DNA from 4 places in the Vibrio glycogenivorans genome. Region 4 is predicted to be linked to each of the others. Evidence: predicted binding sites of a transcription regulator. Region 4 holds the regulator's gene; each other region holds the start of a gene.
The links. Region 4 encodes PurR, which represses purine synthesis genes. Its sites were predicted from a motif close to TNANGNAAACGTTTNCNTNA; they were not measured.

Region 1 (4,196 bases), on a different contig from region 4:
GATGCGACGGCGCATGCGGAGATCCAGACTCTGCGTCAAGCGGGGAAGGTGCTCGAGAACTACCGGTTATTGGATACCACCTTATACGTCACATTAGAGCCATGCCCAATGTGTGCTGGGGCGCTTTTGCACAGTCGCGTCAAGCGAGTGGTATTTGGTGCCAGCGATCTCAAAGCCGGTGCGGCGGGAACCGTACTTAACTTGTTCAGTAGTGATGCGGCTTTTCATTACGCCGAAGTCCAAGGTGGGTTACTTGCTGATGAATGTCGTGCGCAGCTACAGGCATTTTTCAAGCGTCGCCGCAAAGAGATTAAAGCCTTGAAACAGGCAAAAAGGGATCAAGAGGAATAAAGGGGAGGATGGTTGCCCGAGTGTGATTTTTATCCCGAGCAACGTCTTTTGGCTACCTAGCGCGATGCTATCTGGCGCAAAACCTTAGCGTGACAAGACTTGCACGAAGGTGTTATTGCGTCTGATCAGTTTCTTTTTGTTGGCAGCAAGCACACGCTTGCGACGGTTGGCGGAAACTGTTTTATTGAGGCGCTGAGATAGTCGTCTTCTTCTAAGCATACTAACCTCCAAACTCAATAGTCGTAAAATAACGACAAACCCCTATATTAGGGCTTTAGTGTAATAACTCAAGGAAAATCGCTAGTGGATTGCTAGCGATTTTTAAGGCATTACTAGTTTTGAGCAGTTGATCGTGCTGAATTGAGCTCGTCCGTTGTTACAACCTCTGAATCCTGATTTTCTAGGTTCCGGCTTTCTAGGCTATCAATCGGCTCAGAGACTTCGCGATGAATGGCTGAGATCACAGGCTCAATCACGACAAACTCTTGGTTGCCATCACCCTCAAGCTCCGGGTGTTTCTCCACATGACCGATGATGCTCTGGTAGTAGCGGCGAATGTTTTCCACGTATTGCTGCGCTTCGTCGCCACGAGCATAGCCATAGCGAGTTTGGCTATAGTATTTCTTCTGTCTCAGCAGTGGCAGTCGCTCTTTGACATCCGCCCAAGCGTTTTGGTTGCCCCCTTGAGCGCGAGTTAGGCGTCTAGCGTCCATCATATGCCCGTAGCCGACATTGTAGGAGGCTAGGGCAAACCAAATCTTCTCATGCTCAGCAATCGAGTCTGGAATACGGTTGACCATGCGGCGCAGGTACTCAGCACCACCACGAATGGATTGCTCAGGGTCGAGTCGATTGGTCACCCCAACGCTCTTAGCGGTCGGCAAGGTCAGCATCATCATGCCGCGTACACCGGTCGGTGACTTAGCGTGAGGTTTCCAGTGTGACTCCTGATAAGCCAGTGCCGCGAGCAGGCGCCAATCAAATTCGTTAGCGTATTGCTGAAACAGTGGCGCGTATTTGGGCAAGGTATTATCCAAAGCACGGATAAACGCGCGAGTATCGACATAATCGAAGCTGCCAATATGGCCAATGTACTTCTCTTCGAGTTTATCAAGATAACCACTTTGTTTGCTGTAGCCAAAGAACTCAATCAATAGCGCGTACAGACTCTCATCATCCGAGCGTCTCAGCAGCCATGACACGGGTTGATCCTCGGTCAACTCAAACGCAATCGCTAGCTCTGGATAAATGCGCTGCGATAGAGAAAGCTCAACTGAATCTGCGACGGTAAATTGCAGTTTACCCGCCGATACCCCCTGCAACAGTTGGCTGACATCAGTATCTTCTGCCATCGCGTATTGAAAACTGGGATTAAGCTGTTTGATGCTGCTAAAGGTACGGGCGAAGTCACTGTTATCGGCGATGCTTAGGGTGTTTTCGATATCGCTATCAGCAAGCAGCTGAGGTAATCGCTCCACCAACTGATCAAGATTACGCGGACGCCAGGTGCCCGTTTTGTACACCAACTGTTGGCTGACATAGTAGTAGGCAGGACCGGCTCGAAAGGGGGTATGTTGGCTGCTTGATTGGGTCAGTCCCCCGGCGATGATATCAATCTCACCCTTTTGCAGGGCTGGGTAGAGGTTCGACATTCGATACGCCGGGCGCATTTCAAGGCGTACACCAAGCTCCTTGGCAAACTGGCGCGCTAGCTCATAATCGAGTCCTGCCGGTCCCTCTGGGCCAATGTAATAGGAGAGTTGGTTGTTGACCGTGCCCACCCTTAGCACGCCGCGATCTTTGATCTCTTGCAGCTCACTGCGTGGAGTGGAGTCATACTGACAACCAGTGATAACCAATAAGCTCGACAGCAGAGTGGCGAGAAAAACTTGAGTTTTATTAAGCATACAACCAACGTCAAACAGGATTTATATACCCAAGCAAACTTGGAGGTCTGCACCTTGAGCTCACTTAGGGACAGTGTTTAGCAAGAGTGTATAACAGCTATTACAGGGGGAGCAAAGCCTTTGCAGCGGGGAGCAAATAAACGCCCAAAAATGACCAAGCGCAGCGAAATGAAAAAAAATGACGCAAACGGTTGCTTTGGGTGTTACATCACAAATCTAAATCCTTTATAATGCGCCCGCAAAAGGGAGATGACATTGACATAAGTTCAAAGCTTGCGATGGTAAGTTATTGAATTTAGGCTAATTTTATCTTAATACATTGCATAAGAGACCTAAGCACATGAGAATTTTGCGTGGTTCCCCAGCTCTTTCTGAGTTTCGAGTAAACAAACTTTTGGAACTTTGTCGTGAACAAGGCCTACCTGTAACAGGTATTTACGCCGAGTTTATGCACTTTGCAGACCTAACAGCGGATCTTGACGCTCAAGAGATTGAGAAGCTTGAGAAGCTGCTGACTTACGGTCCGACGATCGAAGAGCACGCGCCAGAAGGTCTTCTACTTCTAGTGACGCCTCGTCCAGGCACTATCTCGCCTTGGTCATCAAAATCGACTGATATCGCTAACAACTGTGGCCTAGACAAAGTAAAACGTCTAGAGCGCGGCACGGCTTACTACGTTGAGACATCAGCAGCACTATCTGACGAGCAAGTTCAGGCAGTGAAAGCTTTGATCCACGATCGCATGATGGAAGCGGTATTCACGGAATTTGAGCAAGCAGCAGCGCTATTTACTGTTGCAGAGCCTGCACCTGTCGCTCACGTAGATATCCTAACTGGCGGTCGCGCGGCGCTAGAAGAAGCAAACGTTTCTCTTGGTCTTGCCCTTGCTGAAGATGAGATCGACTACCTAGTTGAGAACTTCACTAAGCTGGGTCGCAACCCGAACGACATCGAGCTAATGATGTTTGCTCAGGCAAACTCAGAGCACTGTCGCCACAAAATTTTCAACGCTGACTGGACCATCGATGGTGTAGAGCAAGACAAGTCTCTGTTCAAGATGATCAAGAACACCTTCGAAACCACGCCAGACCACGTGCTATCAGCTTACAAAGATAACGCGGCGGTGATGACGGGTTCTAAAGTGGGTCGCTTCTTCCCAGATCCAGAGACTCGCCAGTACAACTACCACAACGAAGATGCGCACATCCTGATGAAGGTTGAGACGCACAACCACCCAACTGCTATCTCTCCATGGCCGGGTGCTTCGACAGGTTCTGGTGGTGAAATCCGTGATGAAGGCGCAACCGGTATTGGTGGTAAGCCAAAAGCGGGTCTTGTTGGCTTCACTACGTCAAACCTGCGTATCCCAGGTTTTGAGCAGCCTTGGGAAACAGATTTCGGTAAGCCAGGTCGTATCGTTAACGCCCTAGACATCATGCTAGAAGGCCCACTGGGCGGCGCGGCGTTCAACAACGAATTTGGTCGTCCAAACCTACTTGGTTACTTCCGTACCTACGAAGAGAAGGTGACTTCTCACGCGGGTGAAGAAGTGCGCGGCTACCACAAGCCAATCATGATTGCCGGCGGTATGGGTAACATCCGTGACGAGCACGTACAGAAGAAAGAGATCCCAGTTGGCGCGAAACTTATCGTGCTAGGTGGCCCTGCGATGAACATCGGTCTGGGCGGCGGCGCTGCGTCTTCAATGGCGTCTGGTCAGTCGGCAGAAGACCTAGATTTTGCTTCAGTACAGCGTGAAAACCCAGAGATGGAGCGTCGCTGTCAGGAAGTGATCGACCGTTGTTGGCAGCTAGGTGATGCAAACCCAATTGCCTTTATCCATGATGTGGGCGCGGGCGGTATCTCGAACGCACTTCCAGAGCTGTGTGATGACGGCGAGCGTGGCGGTTTGTTCCAGCTACGTGACGTACCAAACGA
Region 2 (4,196 bases), on a different contig from region 4:
CATCTCCTGAATGTTTTGGTGGACTGAAATTTAAACTTAGATGGCGGTTTTTTGACCGTCAAATGCGCTAGCACACAAAAATGACCTTAAGTTACATTTGTGTGAAAGTTAGGCGATAAATGGATGAATGTTAGATGAAATTTATTTTGTGAAATATTTATGAATCGAGAATAAGACGCCTCGGTGAAGCTGCTGAAAAACAACAAACTTTAGACCAATTGGGTATACTATGCGCCTCTCTAATCCCAAGGTAGTAGGCTTTGATGGCTATCAGTAAACATTACACAGATTTAGTGCAAACACGCCGCTCGGTACGAAAATACGATTCCAGTGCTGATTTTAACCACGATGACGTGCAGCATGCCCTAGAGTTGGCACTCATGAGCCCAAATAGCAGCAATATGCAGTTATGGCGTTTTCATCGCGTGATCGATAGTGAAAAGCGGGCACGTCTGGCTGAATATTGCATGGGTCAAAACGCCGCCAAAACGGCTAATGAGCTGGTGGTTGTCACGGTGACCCCTCAGTACTGGCAACAGCGTGCGAAGATGAACGCAGAGCAGGTTCGCCATGCCTTTGCCGGAAGAGAAGATGCCACGGCCAAGCGGGCACTCAAATACTACGAAAAGTTGATCCCTACTCTGTACAACAATGATCAGTTTGGCGTGCGTGGTTTGATACGTAAGGCGTTTACTTGGTGGATCGGGCGTAAAAAACCCATGGTCCGTGAAGTGAGTAAACAAGACTTGCGGGTCTGCTTGCACAAGAGTACGTCACTCGCCTCGATGACGTTTATGCTTGCGATGCGTGATATGGGTTATGACACCTGCGCGATGGAAGGGTTCGACTCAAAGCGGGTTAAGTCGCTGCTCAATCTGGACACCCAAGATGAGATCACCATGATTATCTCTTGCGGGGTGCGCGCTGAAGACGGCATCTATAGCGAGCGCCACCGCGTCGATAATCAAGCAGTGATCACGCGCCACTAATTCAATTGAATTGGTTGGGTAACCTCAGGTTGCGGCTCTGATGGGGCCGTAATTGAGCGTGCTAGGCGCTCAAGATAATTCATGCGATATTGCTTTTCGCACCACGATTTAGATAACCTTCGGCGGTTAAACTCGGCTCCAATTGCCGCTTTGGTTTGCGTCGTAGGGCGGCCAAAATAGAGCGTCTCACACAACTGCATGTTGCTCATGTTCTGTGGGTAAGCATAAATCACACTGCTGCGCATACCCATTTGTGCCGATTGGCTGTTTGAGCAGGCAGTAAGAAAAAGTAGGGCACCAGTGGCCAGAAGTTTGTGTTTTAGCATTGTGAGAATATCGAATAATTGACGCTGTAACCTAGTTTGGCAGTCATTCTACTACAGGAATGTGTCATTTGTTATTAGTGTCAGACCAATCTCAGCGCTAGTGCACAACAAAGTGGGTAAAAACACTTCAGCCCTAAAAATCTAGGGCTGAAGTAATTAACTCACTTTTACTCAGTGTGGAACTGCTCGCAAGCAATAATGGTATTCTCAATTAGGCTTGCCACCGTCATCGGACCCACCCCACCAGGCACTGGTGTAATAAAACTTGCGTGTTGCTTTGCAACATCATACTCAACATCACCCACCAGTGATCCGTCATCAAGACGGTTAATGCCAACATCGATCACGACTGCACCCGGTTTGATCCAGTCACCAGGGATAAAATTAGGTTTACCCACCGCTACAACCACGATATCCGCTTGGCGAACGTGATGCTCAAGGTTTTTAGTAAAACGGTGACACGTGGTGGTGGTGCTACCAGCTAATAGAAGCTCCAAGCTCATTGGACGACCGACGATGTTCGATGCACCCACCATCACGGCATGCTTGCCGCGCGTTTCAATGTTGTAACGTTCGAGTAGGGTAATAATGCCTTTTGGCGTACAAGAGCGCAGCTTAGGAATACGTTGAGCAAGTCGACCAATGTTATAAGGATGGAAGCCATCAACATCTTTTTCAGGCGTGATGCTCTCAAGCACCTTAGTGCTGTCGATGCCGGCCGGAAGCGGTAACTGAACCAAAATTCCATCGATTTCCGGATCGTGATTTAGCTGCTCAACAAGTGTGAGCAGGTCTTGCTCGCTGGTGGTGACAGGCAGGTCAAAAGATTTAGACACAAAACCCACTTCTTCGCACGCGCGGCGCTTACTACCGACGTAAACCTGTGAAGCTGGATCTTCACCGACCAACACGACCGCCAGTCCAGGCGCACGCAGTCCCGCATCCAAACGTGCCTTCACACGGGCGGCAACTTCTGAGCGAACCGTTTGAGAAATCAGTTTTCCATCAATATTTTGAGCAGACATGGCATTCCTTTCGATTATGGTCACATTTCGCGGCGTATTGTGGCAGATCTAAATGTTAAACTCTATAGGCAAACGTTTGCGTTGTGCTGAAATTAAGCAACCAAAGCAAACGTGATTTAAAAGTAAGCACTTGAATCCTAAAGTTGAATAAATCCATTGATTTACTGATTTATCGCCTTATACTACTGCCCTGTAACGCGCCCTTAGCTCAGTTGGATAGAGCACGTGCCTTCTAAGCATGTGGTCGCAGGTTCGAATCCTGCAGGGCGTGCCATATTTATGAAAGCCCCGATAACTTAATCAGTTGTCGGGGCTTTTGCGTTTTATTTATACACTAGTGATGCGAGTAGTACCATTTGAAGTTCTTGCTTAGCTTCCTCGGTTAGAAATCCCTTCCTCTATACTTATTGTAGTGATTAAGAGTTTTACTCCATCGCAGCTCTCAACGCCCTGACTAGCGGGTCAACAACATCATTGTCCGACCAGTACTCACCATGACTGAGCGGATTCCATGATGATAATAATCCCCCTGAATTGATAGCGCGATCGTTTACTATCTCAAAGTTAGGTCCAAGTTGTGCCAAAGGCCAGCCAAGTACATCGTCTGGGTCATAATAGTTATCCCAGGTGAACTGGTCGTTGGGCTTATCAAAGCACTGCCGATGTTCGAGGCCGCAAATAAATAGAGGGATATTACAACCTGTAGTGACAAGTTTTTGCAGAGTCCCCAACTTCATAAACTGCGCTTTTTCATTGTCTTCAGTGTATTGGGTTTCGAAAATTTGCTTGTTGTGGAGCGCATCCCAGATGAAGTTTGAGATCACTTGGCCACCTAGTGATTGTGCGATGATAATAAGTGGCTTGGTTTCATTTTGCTCAAGGTCAAGGTACACATGCTCAAGTTGCTTGAGTATCTCTCTTTGTACCTCTAGATACTTAACACCACTATGGCCACCGCTGTACTCGAGGGAGCCAGCATCACCGAACCCATAAAGTAGGAACTTTCTCAACTTAGTGTTATCTAGGTCGTTGTCTGTTTCGGTCGTCATCTCCCTCCAAAGCTTGTCCTGTGGTTCCTGCAAATAAGGTGCGTACTGCACGTTGTGGAAAGAGACCTTGTGCCAGTCATCACCAAGTTCGTTTTTTAGCTTTTTCTCTAATGTCGCATAGTAGTTGGGTTTGATTTTGCCCATGCCGTGTAGAGTGATTAATCCTACTTGTTTCATATTCTTCTCCTTTATTGCGCGATTCTGTGCTCTAAAAGGACAAATACTTTGATATCTCTTTTAAATGAGCTTAGTAGGCGATTTGCAATCCTATTATGGGTATTGCTCAAGCTTGCTCGTCTGCCCACGCTGGGAAACTAGCATGGGCATTTGTATGCATAATCTAGTTCACGATTGGCTATTGATGTGTGATTTCACTCACGCTTTTGGGGCCAGCGTTGGGAGGAGAATACTAGGGTTAGATGAGCTTTTGATAACACGAGTCTGTCGCAATTTAGTTTGTTACAGTTGGCATAAAAGAAAGCACTATCACAAATTAACACTCCTAAGTACTACAGCATCATAGTCAGTGTTAGTGTTTGGATGGTTATTTATATTATTGTAGTAATATATTGGTAAAGGACTGTCCAAATTATGTTTCTGATTGCATTGAGAAAAGCAGCAAGTCGTAGCCGGCCCTGGCTTCCCCATTACCTTTTTCGATTATTATTGCTCAGTGTTAGTACAGCTCTTTTAGTTGCCTGCAGCACGAAAGGGGTGACTGTGATTGGCAGCGATGAATTTGGCCAGATGATATTTAAGCAAAAACTCGATGCGAATGAACTGATTCCCGGTACAAACCCCTATCCG
Region 3 (4,196 bases), on a different contig from region 4:
CACTACCACATCCTTGCAGTGCAGACAAAGAGAAAAGCAATGCTAATATTTTCGATTTCATCATCAGACTCCATTCAAGTGAAATACACAAACAGTGTTAAATTTATATAGTGCACTACTTTCTTGTCTAAACAAATAGTAATTAATAGCAAAATAAAAACTTATTAATATTGAGATCGTGATTCGTACTGATTTTGTCGGAGGATAGCTTTCTTGAGATAATTATCCATCTAGTAGATTCAGTAATGAATATTGTCGACATTCTAGAATGAGGTAATGTAAGGTCATACTGTTGTAGCTAAAGAATAATAGGGCAAAGACGTGTTTCCCAAGAACAGTGCCAGCATGCCCTTGTTGTAGGTAGTGTCGGCATATCTTTAAAATCAATAGCATTGGTTTAAAGTCTGCTCAACAAATTGGATAAAGTTGTCTTTTGCTATACACTCCAACTTCTCATTCCAAATTAGAGCTACATCTCACGAGCTGTTTTCCCCTGATAGTTCCCAAAAAGTGATATGCTTTACACTTCCCGGAACAACAGTGAACCCCAAGTTTGCAGTTACCAGTGCCTACAGTGTTTGAATATCACCAACTACTTGAGCAACAGCCAGCTTTATCCCTAACTCCTCCAATAGCATATTCATTTATTGGCTTAGACCCATGCCTCATTCAGGGTTTAGCTGTAAAATAACATAAGCAGTCTAATGAATATGGCAATTGGGTTTTGTCTATGATTTGGCTTCGACGCGCGGCTAACACTAAGTGATCGGTCTCGAGCTTTCCCCCCTCAACGGACTATTAGCAGGGAATCGACAGAAACTAAGCTGAAGCTCCCGCGAAAGCAACGCTTCCTACTGTCTACGAGATGGTAAACCGTTGAGCGTAATATGGATCTGTGGGTACTTATTTTAAATTTAGCTATGTAATCTGGCGCTAGATGGTAAGACGATATACCAAAACCCATATTGAGAGGTCCTGCTATTCCTCTAGCGATCCGTTACGTCAATGAATTGAATCCTTATCAGACGAGATTTTCCAAGCAAAAATAGATGGAGTTGAGTTTCGGCATTTTATGGTTGGACCACTGCTATCAGACCATCGCTCTGAGAGAGCCTTTCCAATTAAGCTGTGCTCGGTGTAAAAATGTCTGTGCTAGGGATTGATCTTTGCCGATTTCATTCACATATTGAATTTGTCACTGGCAAACGGCGAATCAGGGTTTGGTGCTTCTCCTGCACTGATATCACGCCGACAGATAAGGGAAACGACCAATGAAATTCAGTTATGCAAACCCAACCCAAATCCACTTTGGACAAGGCCAAATTGAGGCCATCGCGCAAGCGATTCCGGCAGACAACAAAGTCCTTGTGATCTACGGTGGCGGCTCAATCAAGCGCAATGGCGTCTACGACCAACTCACTCAAGCGCTTGCCCAGCATCAGTGGAGCGAGTTTTCAGGCGTTGAGCCTAATCCGACCAAAGAGACGATGGACAAAGCGGTGGCACAGGTCAAAGCTGAGCAGATCGACTTTATCCTCGCGGTTGGCGGTGGCTCGGTGATCGATGGCTCCAAGTATGTCGCTGCAGCGTCTCTCTATGACGGTGATGGCTGGGATATCCTAACCGGTCAGCATGTTGTCGACCAAGCGCTGCCACTTGGCGCAGTGTTAACCTTGCCAGCAACCGGCTCGGAGTCGAACATGGGCGCGGTGATCACCAAGGCCGAAACCCAAGATAAACTGGCGTTTCTCAGCCCATTTGTACAGCCTAAGTTTGCCGTGCTAGACCCAGATACGATGAAAACGCTGCCAGAAAGACAGCTGATCAACGGCGTGGTTGATGCGTGGGTACACGTGTGTGAGCAATACCTGACCACCACGACTGACGCTTGGGTCCAAGAAGGCTACGCCGAGACCTTGCTGCGTAACCTAAAACGCCTTGGCGAGAGCTACGATGCGCGTGATAGCGACGAATGGCGCGCTAACTTGATGTGGACAGCTAACCAGGCACTCAATGGCCTAATTGGCAGTGGCGTACCTCAAGACTGGGCAACCCATATGATTGGTCATGAGTTTACCGCTTTATGGGGCGTCGATCATGCCCGCTCGCTGGCCATCGTTCAGCCTTCGCTGCTGCGCAACCAGCTCGATGTTAAGCGCGCTAAATTAGAGCAGATGGGCGCAAATGTGTTTGGTCTTGAGCCAGGCGATGACCTAGCCGAGCGCACCATTGATTCGATCGAGCTGTTCTACCATCACCTTAATGTCGCGACTGTTTTTGACGAGCACGGTAGCTCAAAGCAGGCAGCAGTCGACAAAGTCGTCGAGCAATTGGATGCCCATGGCATGCACACACTCGGTGAGAATCAGAGTATAACTTTAGAACAAAGTCGCCAGATCCTTGAGCAAGCTATCGCCTAATCGATGAAATACTCAACAAAACATCAACGCACCCCTCGGGGTGCGTTTTTTCGTTTACAAATCTCCAACACGAATTGGCTTTACATCACGAAAAATACTCGTATTATGCTCACGCAAACGTTTTCCTTGGTCAAAATCGCTAGTTAAAGAGATATTATGCTGCCAGATATTGAGATTTGTCGTCAGACAGAGCTGTTGTCAATTAATCACGTTGCCCAACAATTTGGCCTACTTGAGGATGAGTTCCAAGCCTTGGGTAAGCACAAAGCGAAAGTGTCGCTTTCCAGCCTTAAACGCACACAAGCCAACAAGTCAGGCAAACTTATCTTTGTCACTGCCATTACGCCAACGCCACTCGGTGAAGGTAAAACCGTGACCACCATTGGTCTTTCTCAAGGCCTGAAGAAAATCGGCCACAATGCAGCAGCCTGTATTCGCCAGCCGTCAATGGGTCCAGTATTTGGCGTCAAAGGCGGCGCTGCGGGCGGCGGTTTCTCACAAGTTGCTCCTATGGAAGAGCTTAACCTGCACCTAACCGGTGATATTCACTCGGTAACGGCAGCGCACAACCTTGCGTCCGCTGCCATCGATGCACGTATTTATCACGAGCAGCGTCAAGGCTACGAAGCATTCGAAGAGCGTACTGGCCTTAAGGCGCTAAAAATCGATCCAAAAAATGTCGTTTGGAAGCGTGTGATTGACCACAATGACCGTGCCCTGCGCATGATCACTGTTGGTAAGAACGAAATCAACAAAACCATCAACGGTTTCGAGCGTGAAGATGGGTTCGATATTTCTGCAGCTTCTGAGCTGATGGCGATCCTTGCGCTGGCCGATGACCTACAAGACCTGCGTAAACGTATCGGTCGTGTTGTGGTTGCTTACAATGTTGACGGTGACCCGGTAACGGCTGAAGACCTAGATGTTGCTGGCGCGATGACCGTAAGCATGAAAGACGCGATCGAGCCAACGCTAATGCAGACCCTTGAGGGCGTGCCTACCCTAATTCATGCTGGTCCCTTTGCTAACATTGCCCACGGTAACTCGTCAATTATTGCTGACCGCGTCGCAACACATCTTGCTGATTACACAGTAACTGAAGGCGGCTTTGGCTCAGACATGGGCTTTGAAAAGGCGTGTAACATTAAGGCGCAAGCCTCACAGCAAGCCCCTGACTGTGCGGTGATTGTGGCGACTCTACGTGGACTGAAAGCCAACTCAGGTCTTTACAATCTCAAGCCAGGTCAAGCGATCCCTGAGTCTATCTTCGACGCTGACCAAAAGGCGCTTGAAGCAGGCTTTGAGAACCTGAAATGGCACATCAACAACGTCAATAAGTACGGCGTGCCAGCGGTGGTGGCCATTAACCGCTTCCCACAAGACTCTGAGCAAGAGCTTGCGACACTGAAAGCGATGATTGAAGCGCTGCCATTTGATGTAGAGGTAGCAATTAGTGAAGCATTTGGTAAAGGTGGTGAAGGTGCCGTTGAGCTTGCAAACAAAGTTGTAGCTCAGTGTGACAAGCCAAGTAACTTCAAGCCACTCTACTCAGTACAAGACTCACTAGAGTCAAAGCTTTCTACCATTGCAGAAGTCGGTTACGGCGGCAGCGTAGTAATGAGCTACAAGGCCCAGCAACAGCTAACTGCACTCAAAAAGCACGGCTTTGATAAGCTTGCCGTGTGTTTCGCCAAAACGCCGCTATCTATCACCACCGATGGCTCGATCAAGGGCGCACCAAAAGGATTCGACGTGCCAATCCGTGAGCTCAAGCTG
Region 4 (4,196 bases):
AGTGTTTTGCCGTCGCTGCTGATTTTAGGTAGTTAGGATCATCACCTTGTAAGCCCTGCACAAAGGCGACACCAATTTGCGAGGTCAAGAATGGGTCTTCACCGTAAGTTTCTTGTCCTCGTCCCCAGCGTGGGTCACGGAAGATGTTGACGTTTGGTGTCCAGAAAGTCAGCCCCGCGTACTGGCTGTGGTTACCCATGGATTGAGAGATAGAAAACTTGGCTCTTGCCTCAGTAGAAATAGCGCTGGCAACCTCTTTGGCCAGTTCGGCATCAAAGGTAGCGGCAAGACCAATAGCTTGAGGGAAGATCGTGGCTTTACCATTACGCGCCACGCCATGCAGGGCTTCATTCCACCAGTTGTAAGACGGAACCTCAAGGCGAGGAATGGCCGGTGCGTCATTGAGCAGTTGGCTGACTTTTTCTTCCAATGTCATCTGTGACACAAGGATTTCAGCACGTTTTTCGATTGGCAATGTGTGATCTTGAAACGAGAGGTCAATCTCTTGAGCAGAGACACACGCGGCTCCCATCCCAACAAGGGCAATTGATTTTTGTAACTTCTTCATTAATTGGTTCCTACGACAAGTAAGTAATGGTTAACCTTAGTGATGCTTTGGTTAACAAAATACCATTAATTCATCGAGGTATATTTGTTTTTTTTCACAATTGAATTGCTATAAATAATTATTGTGAGTTCGGTCGCGAAGTGGGAGCTGGTGGGTAAGTAGAAACTGCTCTGTTAGCATTCAAGCTAATGAAAGTTATCCATAATTTGAAGTTAGATATACCCACAGATCAAAAAAGCCAGCGAGTCGCTGGCTTGAATCTAAGTAATGAATAGCTAGTTTTCTAAAGGTTTAGCAAAGCTGGTTAGCTAGGGCATCACGTTGTTGCTGTGGGATCACTGACCAGTGCGTGCCTCTAAGTGCTCCCTCTAGAGAGTAGAGCAGTTCAAGGTTAACTGGTACGGTGTGGGTTTCCTGAATCGCGCGATAAGCGTTAACAGAGCCTGCTTGTTCGAGCTCAGAAACACTGCCGATCCCCGCTTTTTTCAGCATTCTTTCCGTTGCAAGGCGCAGATTAGGTAAATCTTTAAGACGCTGCGGCTTGGCGGTTTCTTGCTTAATTTTGTCCTTTTTCGCGGCATCGAGTGCCACGGTTGCCATCTCAAGTAGACGCTGGGGATTTTCTAGGCAATCTTCGGCGAGTTGAAAATACTTGGTAACAACAGGAAAGCCTTTCTTCTCATAAACATAAGGTTCAAGGCCCTTGGCGGTAATTTCTGCATCAAGTTGACTACATTTGCGAATGTGCAAACGATTGCGCACGATAAGTGCAAACATTGCGTCATCGACAAAAACGCCAAATCCGCCAAACATTGAACGTGACTTTACGCTGCCTAACTGCTCAAACAAGCGCATTGAGTCTTTTAAAATTGGTCTATCCATGGTTTTGTAAATCTCGGTAATGAAACAACAGCCACCTAAATTCAGGCCCGAGAATTTAGCGAAACCGACCCTACACCTACTAATAACAGCTAAATGCAGTGTCCTTTCACCATCGGCAACCCCGCTACCTTTCTTCAACTACGAGAGTTTTCACTCAAGTAATTGAAGGGTAAGGCCGGAGGCTTTGCGTCCCACCCTTTCAGATGGTTTGCCCTGTGCGTGGCATAGACAAAATCATAATAAAAAGCTGGATAGGTATCACATATCCAACAACCATAATGTGACGCCGATTCCAAAAAAGACTAGCCAACTTCTGTCAATTGCACACTAAATGCAGGAATATCTAACTTTGGTACACAAATTAACCTAAATGACTGATATCTTTAACAGTTAGACGTTCCACGATTTCAGGGTGCATCTCAAAAACTCGCTTATCATGTTCCTTGTTTTTGATTCGCTCGAGGAGGATCTCGAAGGCATTCTTACCCACGCGTCGTTTTGGTTGGTGTACGGTGGTCAGTGGCGGAGAGAAGTACTCGGCCAGCTCGATATTGTCATAACCGATCACCGACATATCTTCGGGAATACGAATACCGTTTTCTTGCAAGCGACTCATAAGGCCGAGTGCCATGGTGTCATTAAAACAGAATACCGCGGTCGGCTTTTCATCCATTGCAGCGATCTTGTCCGCAGCAAGGACGGCAGTATCACACTCAAAATTGCCCTCAAGGATCCAATCCTCAACCACATTGAGGTTCGCCTCATCCATCGCGCGACGGAAGCCGCTAATACGCTCCATACACGCCGCCTTTTCAAAGTGGCCGCTAAGGCAAGCAATCTTTTGATGGCCCTTGTCGATAAGGAATTTGGTTGCGAGGTAACCGCCTTCTTCTGAGTTATCGATGATTTTGTCAGCTTGTGAGGTCTCAGGGCCCCAGTCCATGATCACTTTTGGAATGTTAGGGTGGCTGTCGAGCATCTCGTTGAGCTCTTCAGTCAGATCAGAGCACATCACCAGGATACCATCGACACGTTTCTCAGCCAGCATGCGAATATAGTCGCGCTGTTTCTCGTAGATGCCACCCGTGTTGCACAAAATTAGCGTGTAGCCCTGACGGTAACAATAGCTCTCAACACCATCGATGACCTCAGAGAAAAATAGGTTAGTGGACTGAGTGACGAGCATGCCGATGGTGCGGGTTGAGTTACACTTCAAACTACGCGCTACCGCACTAGGAGCATAGTTAAGCTCCTTAACTGCTTGGTTTACTTTTTCTTGGGTAGCTTCAGCAACGAATCGAGTCTTATTGATAACGTGCGATACCGTTGTGGTAGAGACACCTGCAAGACGTGCGACATCTTTAATAGTGGCCATTGGTGTGTTCCTTAATTGTACTTATGGTTACCGCACAGATCTCAAGCGTTCGAACGTATCATGGTGAGGGAAATGCGGTATTCGCTAAGGGGTAAATAAAAAAACCGCTTTCACGAAAGCGGCTAAAAATATCCGAACATTTTAGACTGCTATCGTTTACGGTGCAAACTTAATCGCCAGCTGGACTAACTTTCCTCACCCAATAAATATAGGCAGTCCAGCTCGAGAAAGGCGACCAGTAACTCACTCACTGCGGCATAGAACCCAAACTCGTCACGTTTTTTGCATAAAGTACGAAATTGGGGTACCCAAGTGAGCAGATGCTGGCGGATAAACTGCTCCTGCTCGGCAAAAGCCTGCTCGAGGTGGCGCTCTTGCTCAAGTTCGTTCGAGCGAATGATAAGATTGCCAAGAAAATCGAGCTCAACACCGAGATGATCTGGGGGCTCGTTTAGGCCGTGGGAAACTTGGATGTTGTGCTCAGCGAGGATTTGCTTCATCTCAAGAGCGGGCTGACCATTGAGCATATGTTCAGGATCTAGATATACCGAGGCATAAGGTAGCGCCCCTTCTTTATCAGATTTAAGGAACAAGTCACAAAAATCTGCAGCGAGTTCCAATTTAGCGTCTTCTCGGTCTTGTAGGCGATTGAGTGTATCAATAAAGTTCGCCACGGGTTGCTTTAACTGTAGGTTCTCTCCCAAGCCACTTAGAAATGCGCGAATTTCTGGGCTTTGATACTGGGCAAGATCTTTGTCGTCCAACTCTCGACTGAACAGGCTTGAGAGCCACCAGTAGATCTCCGCTCGCTTATCATTAAACGCTTTCACTTCTTCAATCACGATCAACCCCACATCTCGTTCACTATGTTGATAAGTATAACTAATTTCTAAATAGTGGCATGGAGCAATAATGAGAGTAATAGACCAGCATTTCTAAGAGGCCTGACGTAATCGATTGTTAGTATAAATAAAAATGCCGCCCGATGAGAGGGCGGCATTTTTGCTGTTTACTGACTTACTTGTTGAAGACACCAAACTGCTTAGCAGCGTAGGCGACCCGCTCTTTGGGTTTCGGGTATTCCGCGGGGAGCTCAAGATTCTCAATATGCTGCAATCGCGGCAACAATCCACTGCCGTTGGCAATCTGTATTGCTAATCCCGGGCGAGCATTGAGCTCCAGTACCATTGGTCCTTCTTCTTTATCCAGAACCATATCAGTGCCCATATAACCAAGCCCAGTCATCTCCCAGGCACTCGCAGCAAGTTCAAGCAGACGCTCCCAGTGTGGGACTTGCAGTTGACTGAGCTCTTGACCAGTGTCTGGGTGGTGCTCAACCGGTTGGTCAAACTGTACTGCGCGGACAGCGCG

Region 1: purL (phosphoribosylformylglycinamidine synthase) is a predicted target of PurR. The motif match lies at 2,438-2,457, and genes of this name have one in related genera.
Region 2: folD (bifunctional methylenetetrahydrofolate dehydrogenase/methenyltetrahydrofolate cyclohydrolase FolD) is a predicted target of PurR. The motif match lies at 2,405-2,424, and genes of this name have one in related genera.
Region 3: ACSTTG_RS21645 (formate--tetrahydrofolate ligase) is a predicted target of PurR. The motif match lies at 2,530-2,549, and genes of this name have one in related genera.

What each region holds. Positions count from the first base shown of each region.
Region 1 covers NZ_JBPVIS010000009.1:120,634-124,829, reverse strand. The annotation lists gene tadA (tRNA adenosine(34) deaminase TadA) at 1-351, shown strand, start outside; gene ACSTTG_RS17505 (hypothetical protein) at 436-570, opposite strand; gene mltF (membrane-bound lytic murein transglycosylase MltF) at 684-2,258, opposite strand; gene purL (phosphoribosylformylglycinamidine synthase) at 2,599-4,196, shown strand, end outside.
Region 2 covers NZ_JBPVIS010000001.1:61,212-65,407, reverse strand. The annotation lists gene ACSTTG_RS00280 (nitroreductase family protein) at 264-989, shown strand; gene ACSTTG_RS00275 (hypothetical protein) at 986-1,315, opposite strand; gene folD (bifunctional methylenetetrahydrofolate dehydrogenase/methenyltetrahydrofolate cyclohydrolase FolD) at 1,483-2,340, opposite strand; tRNA gene ACSTTG_RS00265 (tRNA-Arg) at 2,538-2,614, shown strand; gene ACSTTG_RS00260 (hypothetical protein) at 2,766-3,566, opposite strand; gene ACSTTG_RS00255 (hypothetical protein) at 4,110-4,196, shown strand, end outside.
Region 3 covers NZ_JBPVIS010000017.1:23,930-28,125, forward strand. The annotation lists gene ACSTTG_RS21635 (hypothetical protein) at 1-64, opposite strand, end outside; gene ACSTTG_RS21640 (iron-containing alcohol dehydrogenase) at 1,272-2,420, shown strand; gene ACSTTG_RS21645 (formate--tetrahydrofolate ligase) at 2,577-4,196, shown strand, end outside.
Region 4 covers NZ_JBPVIS010000004.1:180,487-184,682, reverse strand. The annotation lists gene ACSTTG_RS11560 (glycoside hydrolase family 3 C-terminal domain-containing protein) at 1-568, opposite strand, end outside; gene ACSTTG_RS11555 (TfoX/Sxy family DNA transformation protein) at 860-1,450, opposite strand; cyclic di-GMP riboswitch class I at 1,562-1,673, opposite strand; gene purR (HTH-type transcriptional repressor PurR) at 1,812-2,825, opposite strand; gene torD (molecular chaperone TorD) at 3,011-3,664, opposite strand; gene ACSTTG_RS11540 (alpha-L-glutamate ligase-like protein) at 3,843-4,196, opposite strand, start outside.